3 regions of the Specibacter sp. AOP5-B1-6 genome follow, and region 3 is predicted to be linked to each of the others. Evidence: riboswitches for the same ligand, from Rfam matches in the RefSeq annotation. Region 3 holds a riboswitch; each other region holds the start of a gene.
The links. Region 3 has a riboswitch for thiamine pyrophosphate ahead of ACT3TS_RS05885 (bifunctional hydroxymethylpyrimidine kinase/phosphomethylpyrimidine kinase). Riboswitches for the same ligand answer to the same signal wherever they lie in the genome.
Positions count from the first base shown of each region.

Region 1: it holds a riboswitch for thiamine pyrophosphate, as region 3 does, so the genes downstream of both, ACT3TS_RS18470 (ECF transporter S component) here and ACT3TS_RS05885 (bifunctional hydroxymethylpyrimidine kinase/phosphomethylpyrimidine kinase) in region 3, are expected to answer to the same signal.
Region 2: it holds a riboswitch for thiamine pyrophosphate, as region 3 does, so the genes downstream of both, ACT3TS_RS10660 (ECF transporter S component) here and ACT3TS_RS05885 (bifunctional hydroxymethylpyrimidine kinase/phosphomethylpyrimidine kinase) in region 3, are expected to answer to the same signal.

Region 1 covers NZ_JBQSVT010000059.1:9,223-15,041, reverse strand. Annotated here, with positions in the region: gene ACT3TS_RS18480 (aminopeptidase P family protein) at 1-370, shown strand, start outside; gene ACT3TS_RS18475 (IclR family transcriptional regulator) at 440-1,249, shown strand; gene ACT3TS_RS18470 (ECF transporter S component) at 1,780-2,382, opposite strand; TPP riboswitch at 2,480-2,598, opposite strand; gene ACT3TS_RS18465 (carbonic anhydrase) at 2,870-3,514, opposite strand; gene ACT3TS_RS18460 (hypothetical protein) at 3,556-3,798, opposite strand; gene ACT3TS_RS18455 (NADP-dependent oxidoreductase) at 4,085-5,050, shown strand; gene ACT3TS_RS18450 (FAD-dependent oxidoreductase) at 5,383-5,739, opposite strand; gene ACT3TS_RS18445 (hypothetical protein) at 5,698-5,819, shown strand, end outside.
Region 2 covers NZ_JBQSVT010000017.1:42,587-48,405, reverse strand. Annotated here, with positions in the region: gene ACT3TS_RS10670 (energy-coupling factor transporter transmembrane component T family protein) at 1-464, opposite strand, end outside; gene ACT3TS_RS10665 (ABC transporter ATP-binding protein) at 461-2,035, opposite strand; gene ACT3TS_RS10660 (ECF transporter S component) at 2,038-2,682, opposite strand; TPP riboswitch at 2,729-2,846, opposite strand; gene ACT3TS_RS10655 (beta-N-acetylglucosaminidase domain-containing protein) at 3,023-5,819, opposite strand, start outside.
Region 3 covers NZ_JBQSVT010000008.1:76,001-81,819, reverse strand. Annotated here, with positions in the region: gene ACT3TS_RS05890 (Rne/Rng family ribonuclease) at 1-3,375, shown strand, start outside; TPP riboswitch at 3,489-3,587, shown strand; gene ACT3TS_RS05885 (bifunctional hydroxymethylpyrimidine kinase/phosphomethylpyrimidine kinase) at 3,578-5,212, shown strand; gene rplU (50S ribosomal protein L21) at 5,607-5,819, shown strand, end outside.

The DNA.
Region 1 (5,819 bases), on a different contig from region 3:
CGTTGAGGTCCACCGCCGCGGGCTGGAACTGATCAAGCCCGGCGCCGTCTGCAAGGACATCGCCGCCGAGCTCAACGAGATCTACGTGGACCGCGGGTTGCTCGCGAACCGCACCTTCGGCTATGGACACTCCTTCGGAGTCCTGTCGCACTACTACGGCCGCGAAGCCGGACTGGAACTGCGTGAGGACATCGACACCGTGCTGGAACCGGGCATGGTCGTCTCCATGGAGCCGATGATCACCGTTCTGGACGGCCAGCCCGGCGCGGGCGGCTACCGCGAGCACGACATCCTGGTGGTCGGTGAAGACGGCGCCGAGAACATCACGAAGTTCTCGTTCGGCCCGGAACACAACATCATCGGCGCGTAAGCCCGCAGGCTGCGGCGGCCCGTGCCGCCGCAGCCGCATTTGTCCACAACACGACCGCAATAGGGAAAGATGGTGACCATGACGACTACAGCGAACACGCCCGACGGCGCCACCACAGCCCCTGACGCCCGCGGCACATCGGTGATCGTGAATGCCATCGCGGTCCTGCGCTGTTTTTCCGCCGACGAGCCGCTGTTGGGAGTCACGGAGATTGCCCTGCGCGTCGGCATGCACAAAAGCACGGTGTCTCGGATCCTGGCCACCCTGGAGCAGGAAGACCTCGTGGAGCGTGACTCAAGCTCGCGCCGCTACAAGCTGGGGCTGGGCCTGATCGCGGTGGCCGGGCCCCTGCTGGCCGAACTGGAAGAGCGGAAAGTGGCGTACCCGCTGCTGCGCCAGCTCACGGAGCGGACGGCCGAGACCAGTGCCCTGATGGTGTGGAACGGCAGCGAAGCCATGTGCGTGGAACAAATTGCCAGCCCCCAGCAGGTCAAGCACACCACACCCCTCGGTGCCCTGTACCGCGACGCCATGAGTGCCTCGGTGCAGGTTTTCCTGAGCCTGGAACCGGAAGCGCGGGTGCGTGAACTCATCCTCAACGGCGCAATCTCCTTTGCCGGAGTCGACGAAGCAGGCATTGAAGCGTATCTGCTCCGGCTCTCCGACTCTGCCGAGCGCGGCTATGCCACAAACTACGGGGAATCATCGCTGGATGAGGTGGGCGTATCCGCACCCGTGTACGACCACCGCGGCAACCTGGTGGCCGCGGTGCTGATCCCGGCCCCACGATTCCGCGTCTCACCGGAACGCCTGGCAACCCTTGGCGCGGCCTGCGCACAAACAGCCCACCTCATCACCAGCAGGCTTGGCGGGGCTTAAACCAGCCGCCGGCGCTGCATTCCCGCGACCCCCTCAGCATTTCATCGCCGCCCTGTTCCGCCGTTCCCACCATGGCCGTGCACCCTCCCCCGGCAGCCAAGCGACCCAGGCGTTGGCGCACCGTGGGGTGAAGTCCGACGCCGGCACCGTGGCAGGCACGAGCCGTCCAGTTCCCAGCCGCTGAACACCCGCTGGACAAAGCGCCGCAGCTGGGCAAGCGGTCCCTCCGCCGGGCCAAGGCCCGCCATGGCAATGCGGGCCTCGACGTCGGACTTGAAGGTATTTAGGCCGCACGAACGGTGCCGGAAAATTGGTGCCAAAGCCAGCCCACGAGGTGGCGCCTGCCGTGGGGCTGGCCAGCACCGTTGAAGGAAAGAAATCGGCGTGAATCTCGACCAACACGCCCACCACACAGCCCTGCGACGGGCACCCCGTGTCGGTGCCAGGTCCTCTCGCCCACCTTCAACTGATTGGGGCGCCTCCGACTGCCGTGCCGTGGGTGCGTGGCCCAGTATGCGGCCGCCCCGGTGTTAAAGCGCCCGTTCGATGGCGGCGTTTCGTGAGGGCAGGTTGGCAAGGGCTCCCGTTCGGCCCAGTCCGCGCACTGCCAGCCAGGGCAACACGCCGGCAATGATTGCACCGGAGATCATGGCAAGGACTATGTAGACGGCCTTCCACTCAACGGCCCAGGCAACGTTGTACACCAGGGCACCGTTCAGGCCCAGCGCCAGACCCGCCAGCAACCCGGCCAGCAGGGCCACCGGCAGATTGAATTGGCGGTAGCGGAACAACGCAAAGCCCAATTCCGCACCGAGCCCCTGGACCAGGCCCGAGAGCAGCACGGTGAAGCCAAAGTGGGTGCCCATCAACGCCTCAACACATGCTGCAACCACCTCACAATACAAGGCGGCCCCGGGCTTGCGGATCACGAGTCCACCCAGCACTCCGGCAATCAACCAGCCGCCACCGTATAGGGCTCCCCCGGGCGGGAAAGCGACAAAAAGTGCACTGATGAACCCGTATCCGGCGGACCATAACCAGAAGATGACACCCGCGGCGACACTGAGGACCGAGGCCACCACAATGTCCACCACCCGCCATGTGCGTTTGCGGGCCCCTTGGCCGTTGTGCATGCTGTGTTCGTTTTGCAGGGCGGCATTGCCGCCTGCGAATGTCTTGCTCATGTTTCCTCCTTTGCAGGAGGGGCGGATGCGTCGGTATTTCCGCGCAGCCGAAGAGAACTCGACTCCCTTCGCCGGTACTAGCCGGAGCAGGTTCGAGGGTCTGCAGCGAACCGCACTCTCAGCGTCGACACCCAATAGCGGGTGGACGCTCCCCTGTCGTGTTTGAATTGCGGCTTCAGCCTATCCCGGCGAGCTTGTCCCCGGCGCAACGCAATCTTATGTGACAAAGGTTTGGACCCCGAGTCGGGCGAAAGCACCAACTGTTGGGTACGCAGATGCTGCAGGTTCCGCTCCCGGATGCAGCGCAGGCGGCACAATAAATACCCCAGTCAATGGCGCTCCCCCGCCACCAGCCACACGGTCGTTACCTGCGGTGCCGCCATCAGATGAGCAGGCATGTCCTGGTCCACCGTGTCTGGATTAATGATGCGGCTGCTCAGGCGTCGATGGCTCCACTGCTGTGGACCAGTTCCGCCCGGCCATCGTTGAGGTGGTAGCTAAGCCCCACCACGGCTGTTTTTCCGCTGGCCACGGCGCCGGCGACGATGGGGGATTCCTCCAGCAGGCGGGCGGCCGTCTGCTTCACATGCTCGGCCACCATCGAATTCACAGTGCTTGCACTGTCGGCGCGCAGGGCAGCCAGCACGGACGGGGTGATGAGCTCAACGATACCCCGGACATGCCCGGCCGGCATGCTGCCGGTTTCCACAGAGTCCTTCGTGGCGGTGACGGCTCCGCAACTGTCGTGGCCGAGCACCACAATAAGCGGCACGTCCAGGTACTCCTCGCCGAACTCGATCGAACCAAGTGCGGTGTTGTCGATAACGTGGCCGGCGGTGCGGACCACAAAGGCGTCGCCCAGGCCCATGTCGAAGATGATCTCTGCGGCCAGGCGGGAGTCTGAGCAACCGAAAATCGTCACAAACGGATGTTGCCCGTTCATCAGGGAAGCCCGGCGGGCAGCATCCTGGTTGGGGTGGGAGGCAAGGCTCTCCACAAACCGCATATTTCCCTCCATCAGGGTGGCCCACGCCTGGGCCGGGGTGCCGGGATGGGTGTTTCCGTGTTCTTCGCCTGTCATGGTGGTACCTTTCGAAACAACTTGGGACGTCAAGGAGAAATTCAGTGTTTCATCGACGCAACGACCGGGCGCGGCGATTTCTTCTGGACCGCGTCGTCGAACGAAGTGTCCTTGATGCGGCCGGCCCTGTTTCCCCCGTTCGGGTTTACCATAAAACGGCAGGGCCGGCTGCGCTTGCGAAAGCCGGCCCACCGGGTTGAATGGGCGGTCAATGGCGCCGAAGCCATGTTCCACTTATTGACCGCGCCGTCCAGCGAATGCAGCGCCCACATCGTGTGTGGCACCCATTGCGGCTGCCCCTTCGTCCATGCACGTGGACCCACCGGATGCCATTGGCTACGGTTGAAGCATGACAACGTCGATGCCTGCAGCGTTGCACGGTCCAGTGCGCTGGGACAGGGCGCCCCGATGGGCCCGCCGTGGGGTTGTCCGTGACTTGCTGTTGGCATGGAATCGGAGGAAGGCTTCGCAGGGCGGTTGTTTCTTCAGCGGACTGGATTGCCTGCGGCAGTTTAGTCTGCGAAACATGGCTGGGGCAGTGGAAAAGGAAGTCCTGGACATGCTGGCCCCATGGTCAAGATGCCGATTGAACATGGTGGAACCGTGAAAGCCTTCGTCGTGTCAGATCCCGAAGCGGGCAGCATCCGTTCAGTCGAGGCGGATAAGCCCCTGACCGGCCCGGATGAACTGCTGGTGCGACTATGCGCGGTCGGGGTGGGGATCCACGACTCATACTTCCTTCCGCCGAACGCCGGCCCACTTTTCCCGATCGGGATCGAGGGCGCCGGGATCGTTGCCGAGGTAGGCGCCGGCGTTGCAGACTACCGGATTGGCGACCGGATTGCTTTCGTCAGCTCAATGCAGCCAAAGGGTGGAACGTGGGCCGAGTACGCGATCGTCGATTCCCGGTCGCTGATCCTTCCGATGCCCGCCGAACTCGACTTCGTCCGGGCCGCGGGCTTGCCGGTGGCGGGCAACACGACACTTCGAGCGTTCTCCGCACTCGGACATCTGCCCGACGGCGCCTCCATCTTCATAGCAGGCGGCTCCGGAGCCATCGGGACCTTGGCCCTGCAGGTCGCACGGCGACGGGGATGGCGCGTTGGCGCCTCGGCTTCGGCGCACAATCATGACTTCATCCGTTCACTCGGCGCAGAGCTCACGGTCGACTATCACGACCACGGGTGGACCGACGATATCCGGGGTTGGATGCCTGCCGGAGTCGATGCTGCCATAGCGGTACAGCCCGGCACGAGCTCAGAATGCCTGCCTGCGGTCAGGGACGGCGGTATCATCATCACCGTTTCCGGGGACCATGTGGAAACCGAGCGGGCTGTCACGGTGGCGATGGTGGACTACCAGTCAGATGTTAGCGGCGACCTCCAACAGATGATGAGTGATGTTCTCAGCGGCGCGCTTCACCTCGAGATCGAGCATGTCTATCCGTTTGATGAGGCTGCGGAAGCACTCGCACGAGTACAGACTCGTCATGTTCGTGGCAAACTTGCACTCCGCCTGACCGACCACCATGAGTGAGAACTACTTTCGATGCATCGATCGACGGCATCTGCGGGCGGCAAGCTGAACATCATTGAACAAACTTAAGGTGCCGATTTTAATGTGCCGACTGGTGTTATTTCGTAAACGCATGAGCCCCGGCGTCACCGAAGAGACGAGGTTACACACCCCGATCAACCCGCACCTGCTACTAAAAGCCTCTATACAGACGGACTTTGCTCCCCGGCCAATGCCAATAATAGACATCTTCAACCGGTTCGGTTCCCCGTGGGAGACCCACTATGCCTGGCAGGTGCCGGAAAGAACAGCAGTTCCCAGGTTTACGCTTCAGGACAGTGCCCGCAACACCTTCATGCCGGCATCCCGCCCAGTGGCTGAGGATTCATCGATGGTCCGGGTGACCATGCCTGCCCAAAAGACTTGCTCATCCACCGGACGAAAAGCCCATGAGGCAGCGGTTCGGGGCCGGCGTACGCGCCACGCCCGAAGGGGTGGCGGCCCAATCGTGGGTTGTCGTGGCGACTGGGCGGAGGCCCGAGCGTCTCGCCAGTCAGGGAACCCAGGGCCTGCAGCACACCGACAGGGACGGCAACCACCACAGCGCGTGCGGAAAAAGTTTGTCCATCCGTGTCGATTTCCACACCGTCTGAGGAAGAACGGACCGCATGGACGACGACATTGGTTCTGATATCCAGGCCTTCAGCCACGATGGCGGCGACCTGGTCGTAGCCCCCAGGAACCTTGAAGTCCTCGTATTCATCCAAGGAAGGAACAACACCACCAGCGC
Region 2 (5,819 bases), on a different contig from region 3:
GCCAGCGCGCCGAGTACGAAGCGGTGCGGCAGCCGCAGTCTTTGTGCCAGCGCATCGGCCAGGTCGGTGGGGTCGGTGGAGGCCAGCACAATAATGCCGGGAAGGGCGATGGCCAGGCCACGCAGGGCAATGGCCACGCCCGCCTCCAGCGAGCCGGTGGTGAACGTGACAGGTCCCAGCGCGAGCAGCAGCTCTCCCGTTTTAGGGGCCAAAAGCGCCGTTCCGTAACCGCCCACAATCGCAGCGAACAGGATCGGCCAGCCCCGCAGCAGCAGCATCCGGGCGCTCAATCCGGCCAGCGGGAGCAGCGCACATTCAAGCACCAGGGCCACGGTTGCCGACACCCAGTCGACGCTGATCAGCAGCGCGATCGTGACGGCCATGCCGGCACCCAGCTTTGCCAGCGGATTGGCTCCGGCCAGCCAGGCCCGCGAGCGCGGCGTGGCGATGATGTCGACGCTCATCGACGCACCCCCTGCACCGCTGCGCCCGGCTGCCTGCCTTTTTCGGGGGTGGCAGGTTCGGGGACGGGGTCGCCGAGGACCAGCCGGTCCCCGCCCAGCACGGCACTGAACGCGGCGTCGTGGGTCACGGAGACCACGGCCGTGCCGGCATCCAACAGCTCCGTCAGCAGTGACGCCAGTTCCGCCCAGGTGTTTGCATCCTGGCCGAACGTGGGTTCGTCCAGCACCAGCACCTGCGGACTTGCCGCAAGCACCGTCGCCACCGACAGCCGCCGCTTCTCCCCGCCGGACAGTGTAAACGGATTCGCCCCGGCCAGGTGTTCGAGCCGCAGCCGCACCAGCAGCTCATCCACTGCTTCGGTGCCCCGGCCCAGCAGCTTGGGCGCAAACATCAGCTCGTCGCGGACACTGGCGGCAATGAATTGGTGCTCCGGTTCCTGGAACACCGTGCCGATCCGGTTGATCAGTTCACGCCCCCGCCATTTCAACGGTGATGGTCCGGCCCCGCGCGACAACGCCGCCGTGGCCGCCAGTTCCCCGCCCACGGGCCGGAGCAGGCCCCCCAGGGTCAGTGCCAGCGTTGATTTCCCTGAGCCGTTGGGGCCGGTGACACTCAGGGCTTCCCCGGCCTTGACCTGCACGGAAGGAACGACGGCGGCAGGCACTGCCGGGTGCCCGCGCCTGCCCTTGGTGCGGGAGACAGCGAGAGCCGTCGCTTCAAGCAGCAGGCTGGTCCCGGCGTCGTCCATTGGCCGGTGCGGGCCGGCGTTGCTGCGCGGGCGGACGTGGGGGACGTGCCCGGGGACCCAAATTCCAGCTCCGGCCAACAGTTCACGGCTTTGCGCCAGGACCGTGTCCGGCGGCCCGTCGAAGAGCACGCCACCGGGTGCGCCCAGCCTGTCGGGGGCCAGGACCACGATCCTGTCCACGACATCGAGCCACACGGAAACCCTGTGCTCGACAACCACCAGGGTGGCGCCGGTTTCGTCGAGGCTGCGGCGCACGGCGTCGCGGACCTCCACAACCCCGGCGGGGTCCAAGTTGGCGGTGGGTTCGTCCAGCAGCAGCAGTCCGGGGCGCATGGCCAGCATGCCGGCCAGGCCCAGCCGCTGCTTTTGTCCGCCGGAGAGCGCGGAGCTGGGGTGGTCCAGGGGCAGCTCGAGTCCCACCGATTCGAGGGCAGCATGCACCCTGCCCCAGATTTCATCGCGCGGGACGGCCAGGTTTTCGGCGCCGAAGGCAACGTCGTCACCTACTCGTGAGAGCACCACCTGGGCGTCCGGATCCTGCTGCATGAGGCCCGCCCGGCCACGGGATTCCGTCACGGGACGGCCATCAATGCGCAGCTCGCCGATTTCGTTGGCGTCCTCGTCGTCGCCGAGCACGCCGGCGAGCGCGTGCAGGAGCGTGGACTTGCCCGCTCCGGAGGGGCCCAGCAGGAGCACACGCTCCCCCGGTGCGATGTCCAAGTCCAGGCCCTGCACCGCACGGTCGCTGCGGCCCGAATGCTGCCAGCCCCACCCGTTTGCGGTGATCCGGGCCGGGGCGGCCGGGTGCTGCGTTGGTGCCAAGGCTAGACCGCCCTCTCGGTGGCGGCTCCTCGCGAGGGCAGGTTCGCCAGGGCTCCCGTCCGGGCCAGGCCGCGGACGGCCAGCCAGGACACCAGGCCGGCAATGGCGGCGCCGGAGATCATGGCCAGGACAAGGTAAACGGCTTTCCATTCAATGGCCCAAGCCACGTTGTACACCAGGTTGTCGTTCAGGCCCAGGGCCAGGCCGGACAACGCGCCCGCCAGCAGCGACACCGGCAGCGTGAACTTGCGGTAGCGGAAGAGTGCGAAGCCCAGCTCCGCACCAAGTCCCTGCACGAGGCCTGAGAGCAGCACGGTGAAACCAAAGTGGGTGCCCAGCAGCCCCTCGACGCTGGCCGCGATCAGTTCGCAGTACAGTGCGGCGCCTGGTTTGCGAATCACCAGTCCGCCCAGCACGCCGGCGATCAGCCATCCTCCGCCGTACAGTGCACTGATGGGTGGGAAGGCGACGGTGAAGGCGCTGATCAGGCCGTATCCGGCGGACCACAGCCAGAAGATGACGCCCACGGCCACGCCCAGGACCGACACCACAACGATGTCGACCACCCGCCACGTGCTTTTCCGTGCCGCTGGGTTGTTTTGCTTGTTTTGTTGCGCGGCGTTTTCGCCCGCGAATGATTTGTTCATGATTCCTCCTTTGCAGGAGGGGCGGATGCGGCGGTATTTCCGCGCAGCCGAAGAGAACTCGACTCCCTTCGCCGGTACTAACCGGAGCAGGTTCGAGGGTCTGCGGCGAACCGCACTCTCAGCGCCGATACCCAAGCCGGGTGGACGCTCCCCTGTCGTGTTTGAATTGCGGCTTTAGTTTACCCCCGCCGCGTTCCCGGGGCCAATGCTCTGCGGCACAAAGCTTTGCGGGAGCCCACCCGACGAAGTGGACTCCCGCAATGCTTCATGCTCCCAATGCCGTGCATCGGCTTTCCCCGCGCCGATCACGGGGCACTGCAGCAGCTGCGCCGGGGCGTTTCTAGTGCTGGCGTGCCCTGCGGCGGCGGGCCAGGATCAATCCGCCGAGCATGAGGAGCAACGCGATCACCCCGGCTGCGCCGACGTTGAAGCCGGTATTGGCGAGATAGCCGCCGTTATTGTCGGCCCGGACCGTGGCTGCTCCGCTGGGCCTGTCACTGGCACTGCCACTGGCAATTGCTGTTGCTGTTGCTGTGGAGCCTGGCATTGCCGCGTCACCCGTTGTTGCTGCGGGCCCCGGTGCTGGCGTGTCACTGGCGCCCGCGCTTGAGGTGGCCGACGGCGCAACAGTTGCCGTTGGTGCGGGTGCTGCAGTTCCCGTGGCGGTCGGTTCCGGCGAAGCCGTTTCGCTTGGCTCCGGGGACTCGGTCTCCGTGGGAGTCGGTGCTGGTGTTGGTGTTGGTTCAATGGTTTCACCCACGTATGGTCCGTCGCCGACTGGTCCGGTGGCGCGCAGGCCCAGTTCATGCACGATGGGGCCGACAGCGACGGCCCGCGTTTCCGCCGGGGTGAACAGGATGCGGACACCGGAGATGGTTTCCTGGGTCAGGACTGCTTCCTGGAAACCCACCGACGGGTCGAGGGCTCCCAGGGTGACCCATTCGCCGTCGTTCTTCACCTGCAGGTCACCGGCGATGTGGCCAACTACAGCCACCGACTTCATCGCCTCGGGCGCATCCAGGGTGTGGGTCAGGTGAGACCCTGTAACGGCTGCCGTGGCGGCTTCAAATGCGGTGGAAACAGTGGCGTCAAAGGCATTTTCCGCACCGGTCCCGTGGGCGCCGGTCAAGTCGGTGCTCAACTTCTCCGTTGCTTCCAGAGCCTGGAATTCGCGGATTTTCACCCACTGACCACCGGGGTTCGGCGCCGTAGCAACTATGCGGATGTAGCGGGCGCTGACCGGCTTGTCGAAGCTGTGCTCGATCCGCGGCGTGCTGTCGAAGGTGCCGGCAGCGGTCCACGCCGCACCGTCTGCCGAGTACTCGACGCGTGCGTGGTAAAACATGTCGCCGGCGCTGGTGTCGGAGTCGGCCTGACGGATCAAGACCTTGCCAACCTCTTTCATCTCCCCCAAATCAATGGTGACACTTGAGCCGGTTTCGGGAGGGGCGCTGGACCACCACAGACTGCCGGCATCGCCGTCGACCATCCGTGCCGGGGCGTAGTTCTGGTATGTGGTCAGCGATGATGCTGCCGTGGCCGCGAAGGGGTTGGAGGAGGCGACGGGCGTCAGTCCCAGCCACTCGTCGTAACGTTTTTGTGCTGCGGCCGTGAAGATTTCAAAAAGGCCGTCACCCACGGAAGGGATGATGACATTGGGGGTGATGCCAATGTTGTTTGGCCCCACGTCCGGCACGGTTGGAAGCTTGGCCAGCACCATTTCTGCGTTGGCTGCAAGGGCCGCATCCGTGGCCGCAACACCATTGCCTGCCTTGGCGGCCTCCAGCATGGTGATTTGCTCCTCCATGGCAGTCGCCCAGTGCGCTGCCGCGTCAATCCACGGCTTGGAATCGTCGTAGAACCCGGCCATGTCCATGGCGGCCAGGACCTCCGGCCCGGCTTTGATGATCGTCAGGCGGTCCTGCAGCGGCTGCATGCCTGCCGCATCGCCCGCGTCGAAAGCACTCCAGAACGCGGCGACGTCGGCGGTCAGTGCCGGCGCGGTCTTGGAGCTGGGGCGGTACGGCTTCCAGCTCTGATTCAAGTCAACAAACGTTTCAAGTGACGTGCGGACAGCAGCGTCATTCCCGGCAAGTTCGGAGATGACCGCGGACTGCGTGGATGCCGCATCGTAGGCCGGGCTGTTCCACGAATAATCACCAAACCCCGCCAGGGCGATCATGGAGGCATAGGCCTCGATCATGGGGTTTGAGGTGATGCCGTCGATGTGCTTGTAAAGGTTGGGGTCGCGGCCTTCCACCGGGTTCAGGAACAAGCGCCCGCGCTGGCCGTCATTGACCGGAAGATTGTCCCAGATGTAAAAGTGCTCGGCGTTGTAGGACTCCACGGCCTTTGTCACGGAGGCTTCGGTGATGGTGTCGGAGAAGACACCCTCGCCTGTCCACTGGATCAAGATGGAATCGTCAGTTGCCAGACCGAACTGGTCCTTGTACGGATCTTCGGCAGAACCGTTGTAATTGGTGGGGACAGTCTGCAGCGGCTGCAACTTGTGCACCTTGACGTAGTCGTTGACGAGCCGATTGAGATAAAAGGCCTGTCCGTCAGCCAGTTTCCTGAAACCGTCGCTGGTGAACTTGGCCTTGTCGGCATCACACTTCAGCGTCGGGCTGATGTCATCCAAGGCAATGTAGAAGCTGCTCACGCCAATGCTGCGGAGCTGGTCAAACTTGGCCACGGTGGCGTTGTAGTCTGCATCGGAGGAATAACAGACATCGTTGCCGGGAGACAGCGCAAAGGTGAAATTCACGTGGTTGGCGTTGGCTTCATCAACCAGTTCCTTGAGGTTTGCCAGTTCCGCTTCCGGGTACAGCTCGCGCCATTTGGACCGCAGGTAGTTGTCGTCCTTGGGGGTGTAGATGTAGGTGTTCATTTTGTGTTTGCCGTAGAACTTCAGCTGGTCCAGTCGCGCCTGGTGTGACCAGGGAATGCCGTAGAAGCCTTCAATGCCACCACGGATGGACATCAACGGCCAATCCGTGACCGTCATGGCGGGCGCTGCGCCGTTGGCGACGACCTGGCTCAGGCTCTGCACCGCATAAAACGTGCCTGTGGCGTCTGTTCCGTTCAGGATCAGGGCAGGCGCGCCGTCGATGTCGCCGGTGGCAATGACGTACCCG
Region 3 (5,819 bases):
GAAATAGCGGAGCCTGCCCAGTCGGCCGCGGCCCCGGCAGCTGTCGAGCCCGCAACGGCTGAGCCTGCTGCAGCACCGGCAAAGCGTGCCACCCGCCGCCGGGCCACCGCGCCCGTGACTGCCCCTGCGGCAGCGCAGCATGAAAACGGTGTCCAAGGCGAACTGAGCCTGGCCGGAGATGACTCCGAAGCGCCGGCAGCAAAGGCACCGGCCAAACGCACCCGCTCGGCGAAGGCGCCCGTCACCGCCACAGCCGATACCAAGACCCCCGAAACCAAGACAGCGGAAACCAAGACCACTGCAACCAAGGCCCGTGGCTCAAGGCGTGCCGCCTCCAGTGCCGGATCAGTGTCAATATCAGGTCAGGCCGCGGTTCCCGCCGAATCCGCTGCTGAATCTGCTGCCGGCTCCGCCTCGGCTCCGGCCGAAGCGCCTGCCTCTGCACCGGCCGTGAAGGCTCCCGCACGCCGGGCGAGCAGGAAGGCGGCCGCGCCAGCCGGACCGGCGCCAGTCCAGAGCGAAATTTCCCTCGACAGCGATGCCGGCGATTCCGCAGCGCCCGCCACAGCTGACGCCGCAGAAACGCCCGCCGCAGCACCCAAGTCCACCCGCAGCCGCCGCAGGCCTGCAGGCAAGTCCGCCGCCGCAGAGTCCGAGACTGTCGTTGATTCGGTTGCTGCCGCAACGCCCGAATCCGCAAACGGCCCGGCAACCAACGCCGCAACAAACGCCAGCGCCGCGGCTGACACCGAAGCAGCCCCGGAAGCTGCCGGCGTGCTGCCCGCGACTGCGGACAGCACGGAGACAGCTGCTGCCGACTCCTTGTTCGTGTCCCCGTCCGCAGGCATGTCGGCATTGTTCCTGGCACCCGATTTGAGCCTGGCCGCGCCTGCCGCAGCCACCCATGAAGACCGCGATGGCAACGAAGACGGTGCCACCGGCAAGAGCGAGGGCCACGATGGCGAACGCCACGGCCGTTCACGGGGCCGCAACCGCCGGAACCGGGGCAACGATTCCGAAGCCCCCGAGGCACAGGACGCCGGTGACAGCGCAGCTGCCGAGACGGACACTGAAGATACCGACGACGGCGTGACCTCGCGTCGCCGCCGTCGCCGCCGCCGCGGCGACCAGGACCTGGAGCTGACGGGAGGATCCGACGAGGATCCGCCCAACACCGTCACCCGGGTCCGCGCCCCACGGGCCCCCGCCGACACCGGAGCCGGCGACCCCAACCGGGTCACCAGCCTGCGCGGCTCCACCCGTCTCGAAGCGAAGAAGCAGCGCCGCCGCGACTCACGCGACTCCGGCCGCCGCCGCACCGTCATCACCGAGGCCGAGTTCCTGGCCCGCCGTGAATCAGTTGACCGTGTCATGGTGGTTCGCCAAGGCGAAGACCGGATCCAGATCGGCGTCCTGGAAGACGGCATCCTGGCCGAACACTTTGTCTCCAAGACCCAGCAGGACTCCCTCATCGGCAACGTGTACGTGGGCAAGGTCCAGAACGTGCTGCCCAGCATGGAAGCCGCCTTCGTCGACATTGGCCGCGGCCGCAACGCCGTCCTGTACGCAGGTGAGGTTGATTGGGATGCCGCAAACCTCAACGGCCAGCCGCGCCGCATCGAAAACGCCCTGAAATCGGGCGACCCGGTGCTGGTCCAGGTTTCCAAGGATCCCGTGGGCCACAAGGGTGCCCGCCTGACCAGCCAGATTTCGCTGCCCGGCCGCTACCTGGTGTTTGTGCCCGGTGGTTCCATGACAGGCATCTCACGCAAGCTGCCCGACGTCGAACGCAACCGCCTCAAGCGCGTCCTCAAGGACCACCTGCCCGAAAACGCCGGCGTCATTGTCCGCACGGCCGCCGAGGGTGCCAGCGAGGAAGAGCTCACCAACGACATCAACCGGCTGCGCGCCCAGTGGGCCGGCATCAACGAGCGGGCCTCGTCGCACAAGACGCTCGCCCGGGAAATGCTCTACGGCGAACCCGACCTGACCATCAAGGTGGTCCGTGACGTGTTCAATGAAGACTTCACCAAGCTCATCGTCTCCGGCGAGGACGCCTGGGACACCATCGAGGCCTACGTGACGTACGTGGCCCCGGACCTCCTTGACCGCCTGGAAAAGTGGACCAAGCCCGAGGACATCTTCGCCGCACATCGCATCGACGAGCAGATCAACAAGGCCCTGGAACGCAAGGTCTTCCTGCCCTCCGGCGGCTCGCTCGTCATCGACCGCACCGAGGCCATGACGGTGGTTGACGTCAACACCGGCAAGTTCACCGGTTCCGGCGGCAACCTGGAAGAAACGGTCACCAAGAACAACCTGGAAGCGGCCGAAGAAGTCGTCCGCCAGCTCCGCCTGCGTGACATCGGCGGCATCATTGTCATCGACTTCATCGACATGGTCCTGGAATCCAACCGCGACCTGGTGCTCCGGCGCCTGGTTGAATGCCTGGGCCGGGACCGCACCAAGCACCAGGTCGCCGAAGTCACCTCGCTGGGCCTCGTGCAGATGACGCGCAAGCGCATGGGCACCGGGCTCCTCGAGGTATTTGGCGAGCAGTGCCCCACGTGCGCCGGCCGCGGCATGGTCACCCACGAGATTCCCGTCGAGCACCGCCGCACGCACAGCCCCGCCGTGGAAGCTGCACAGATCCACGGTGCCAAGCCCGAACACCGCGAGAGCGAACGCACCGCCAACCGCTCAACCCGCAGCGAACGCAAGCGCAACCGCAACCGCGGCCAGCAGCAGGAAACGGAGCAGCACGACGCCGCCCCCGTCCAGGTGCCGGACGAGGCAAGCGAGGCACAAAAGGCGCAAAAGGCCCACGAAGCCCGCGCCGCCCTGGCGAACATTGCCGCGGCCGCTGCAGCCTCGCACCATGAGCACGACGGCGGACAGCCGCACAGTGCCGCCGTTGCAGAGGGTGCTGCGGCGCCTGCCGAAACGACTGAAACGGCCGACGGCGCCACGCTCACCTTTGGCGGGGAAGCCATCGAGCTCCCTCGTGGACACCGCAGCGAAAGCGGCGGCAGCGCGGAAGAACACAATGCCGACCAGGCGGCAGCGCTGGCCGGACTGGCGCAGGCGCTGGACCCGCTGGCAGCGCCCGGCCAGGACCAGCCGCACGACACCTCCGCCGAGGCAGGGGGTGACAACCGGTCACGGTCCTCACGCCGGGGACGCCGCAACCGCAGTGCACGCAGTGCGCAGGGGGGTGCGGACATGACCGTGGAGACCTCGGTTGCAACATCTGCCGGTCAGGGTTCGGCGCCGCACGTGAGTGCTGCAGCTGACATTCCAGCAGCCGCACCAGCCGTGAAACCTAGCAGTGGCCCGATCATTTTGGGTGTGGGAGTGCCGGCTTCGGAACTCTAGTTCCTGACAAGCCATGGGACAGCCCGCAGTTGTTGTCGAAGACCGTGTTTGAACGCGGTCTTCGACACCAACTGCGGGTTTTTTCTTTAACCGGCGGGGCTCGGGCTAGGGTGGAGATCGACACGGGGTGCTGCGCCATCAGGGCGGGCTGAGACAATACCCGTTGAACCTGCCCGGTTAGCACCGGCGAAGGGATGTCCCCATGAGCACCAGCACATTAAAATCTTCAAGCCGCGAAGCTGTTCCCACGGAAAATGTCGACACGGAAAATTTCGACACGGAAAATGTTGCGGGCACGCCCGCACCAGCACGGCATCCCAAGGTCGGGAACCCCGGGGTACTGCACCCCAGAATACTGAGCATTGCGGGGTCAGACCCCTCCGGGGGAGCCGGCGTCCAGGCCGACATCAAGTCCATTTCAGCCCACGGCGGTTATGCCATGGCCGCGATCACGGCCCTGACCGCCCAAAACACCCGCGGAGTGCAGGGTGTCCACGTCCCACCGGCAGATTTCCTCATCGCCCAGCTGGACGCCGTTGCCGCAGACATCACAATAGACGCGGTAAAGATTGGCATGCTGGGCACAGAAGAGGTGATGGACGCGGTCGCCGGCTGGTTGGCGCGGACCCGCCCGCCCGTCGTCGTGCTTGATCCTGTCATGGTGGCCACCAGCGGGGACGTGCTCGTGCTCCCGGCAGCACGCCGGGCCTTGCTGGCAATCATCAAAAACGCGCACTTGGTGACCCCCAACATTCCTGAGCTGGCCGTGCTGCTCGACCTGCCGGAGGCTGCCGGTTGGCAGGAAGCCGTGCGGCAGGGCAGGGAGCTGGCCGCAGCACACCACGTCCTGGTCCTCGTGAAGGGTGGTCATCTGCCGGGGGACCAGTGTCCCGATGCGCTTGTCGCACCGGATGGCACGGTCCAGGAGTTCCAGGCAGCCCGCATCGACACGGCCAACACCCACGGCACGGGATGCTCATTGTCGGCTGCGGTGGCCACGCTGCAGGTGCAAACCGGCGACTGGCAGGCAAGTGTGTCCCTGGCGAAAGAGTGGCTGGGGCGTGCACTCGAGACCTCCGCGGCGCTGCAGGTGGGCGCCGGTGCGGGACCGATCAACCATTTGCACGCACTGTGGGAGCACGCGGCGCTACGGCCAGGGGGCTTCAGCAACGAACTCTGGGAGGCATGTGAGCCGCAGCGCCGGGCCATCTTTGCCCTTGACTTCATCAAGGAACTGGCGTCAGGCACCCTGCAGGGCCACCATTTCGCCTACTACCTCGCCCAGGATGCGTTGTACCTGGGCAGCTATTCCAAGGTCCTGGCCCGGGCAAGTGCCTTGGCGCCCACCGAGGCCGAGCAGAAATTCTGGGCCGGCGGCGCCCAAAACTGCCTCGAGGTGGAAATGGTGCTGCACCGCGACTGGCTCCGCGACCACCCTGCGGGGCTGGAGCAGGGGCCGGTCACCAAACATTATGTGGACCACCTGCAGGCCGTGGCCTTCTCCGGAAGCTACGGCGAAGTCGTTGCCGCCGTGCTGCCGTGTTATTGGCTGTACGCGGAGGTGGGGCGCGTGCTGCACGCCGACTACCTCGCGTTTGCGGGGGAGCACCCCTATGGTGCCTGGCTGGCGACGTACGCCGACGATGACTTTGCGCAGGCAACGGCAACTGCCGTCAGCATCATGGATGCAGCGGCTCGGCGGGGATCGGCCCTGGAACGTGGACGCATGCGGGCGGCCTTTGCCCATTCGGCGCAGTACGAGGTGGACTTCTTTGCAGCCCCGCACAGCCAACTGGCAGGCGCGTTGTCAGGCGCGAACATCGGTGCAGGTGATTAACACCACGCGCTGTTCGCAAGGAAACGCCGCGGCACTGGCCAAAAATGGCAATAATTGGCGACAGTCGCGCTAGTGTTGATGAGTACGGTTTCAGGAACCACGCAGCGTCACCGTCGAAACAATGTTTTGGCGGCAGGGTGCAGGGGACCCGGAACCAGTCTCATTTGCTCCCGGAGGCAGAATTAGCGTATTCTTGATCTTCGGTGCTTACGCCAACACCTAGGGCAACCACTCCATGGCAGAACTCCATTGAGGTCCACGGCGTTGAGGCACATAGTATGCACCCCGCGTCTGTTCATTCTTGAACTGCGGCGCATGCGGTTGGTGGCGATCAAATCTGATCCAAGCCGGCATAAAAACTTTGTAATAAACGTCGAGAGAAGTGAGTTCCCCAGTGGTGTACGCGATTGTCCGCGCAGGCGGCCGTCAAGAAAAGGTTTCCGTAGGAGACCACGTGACCATGAACCGCGTCCCCGGTGGAGTTGGCAGCACGCTTGAGCTGCCCGCTTTGCTCTTGGTTGATGGTGACAAGCTCACCACAGCCGCGAAGGACCTGGCTAGTGTAAAGGTTACGGCTGAGAAGTTGGAGGATCTTCGCGGGCCGAAG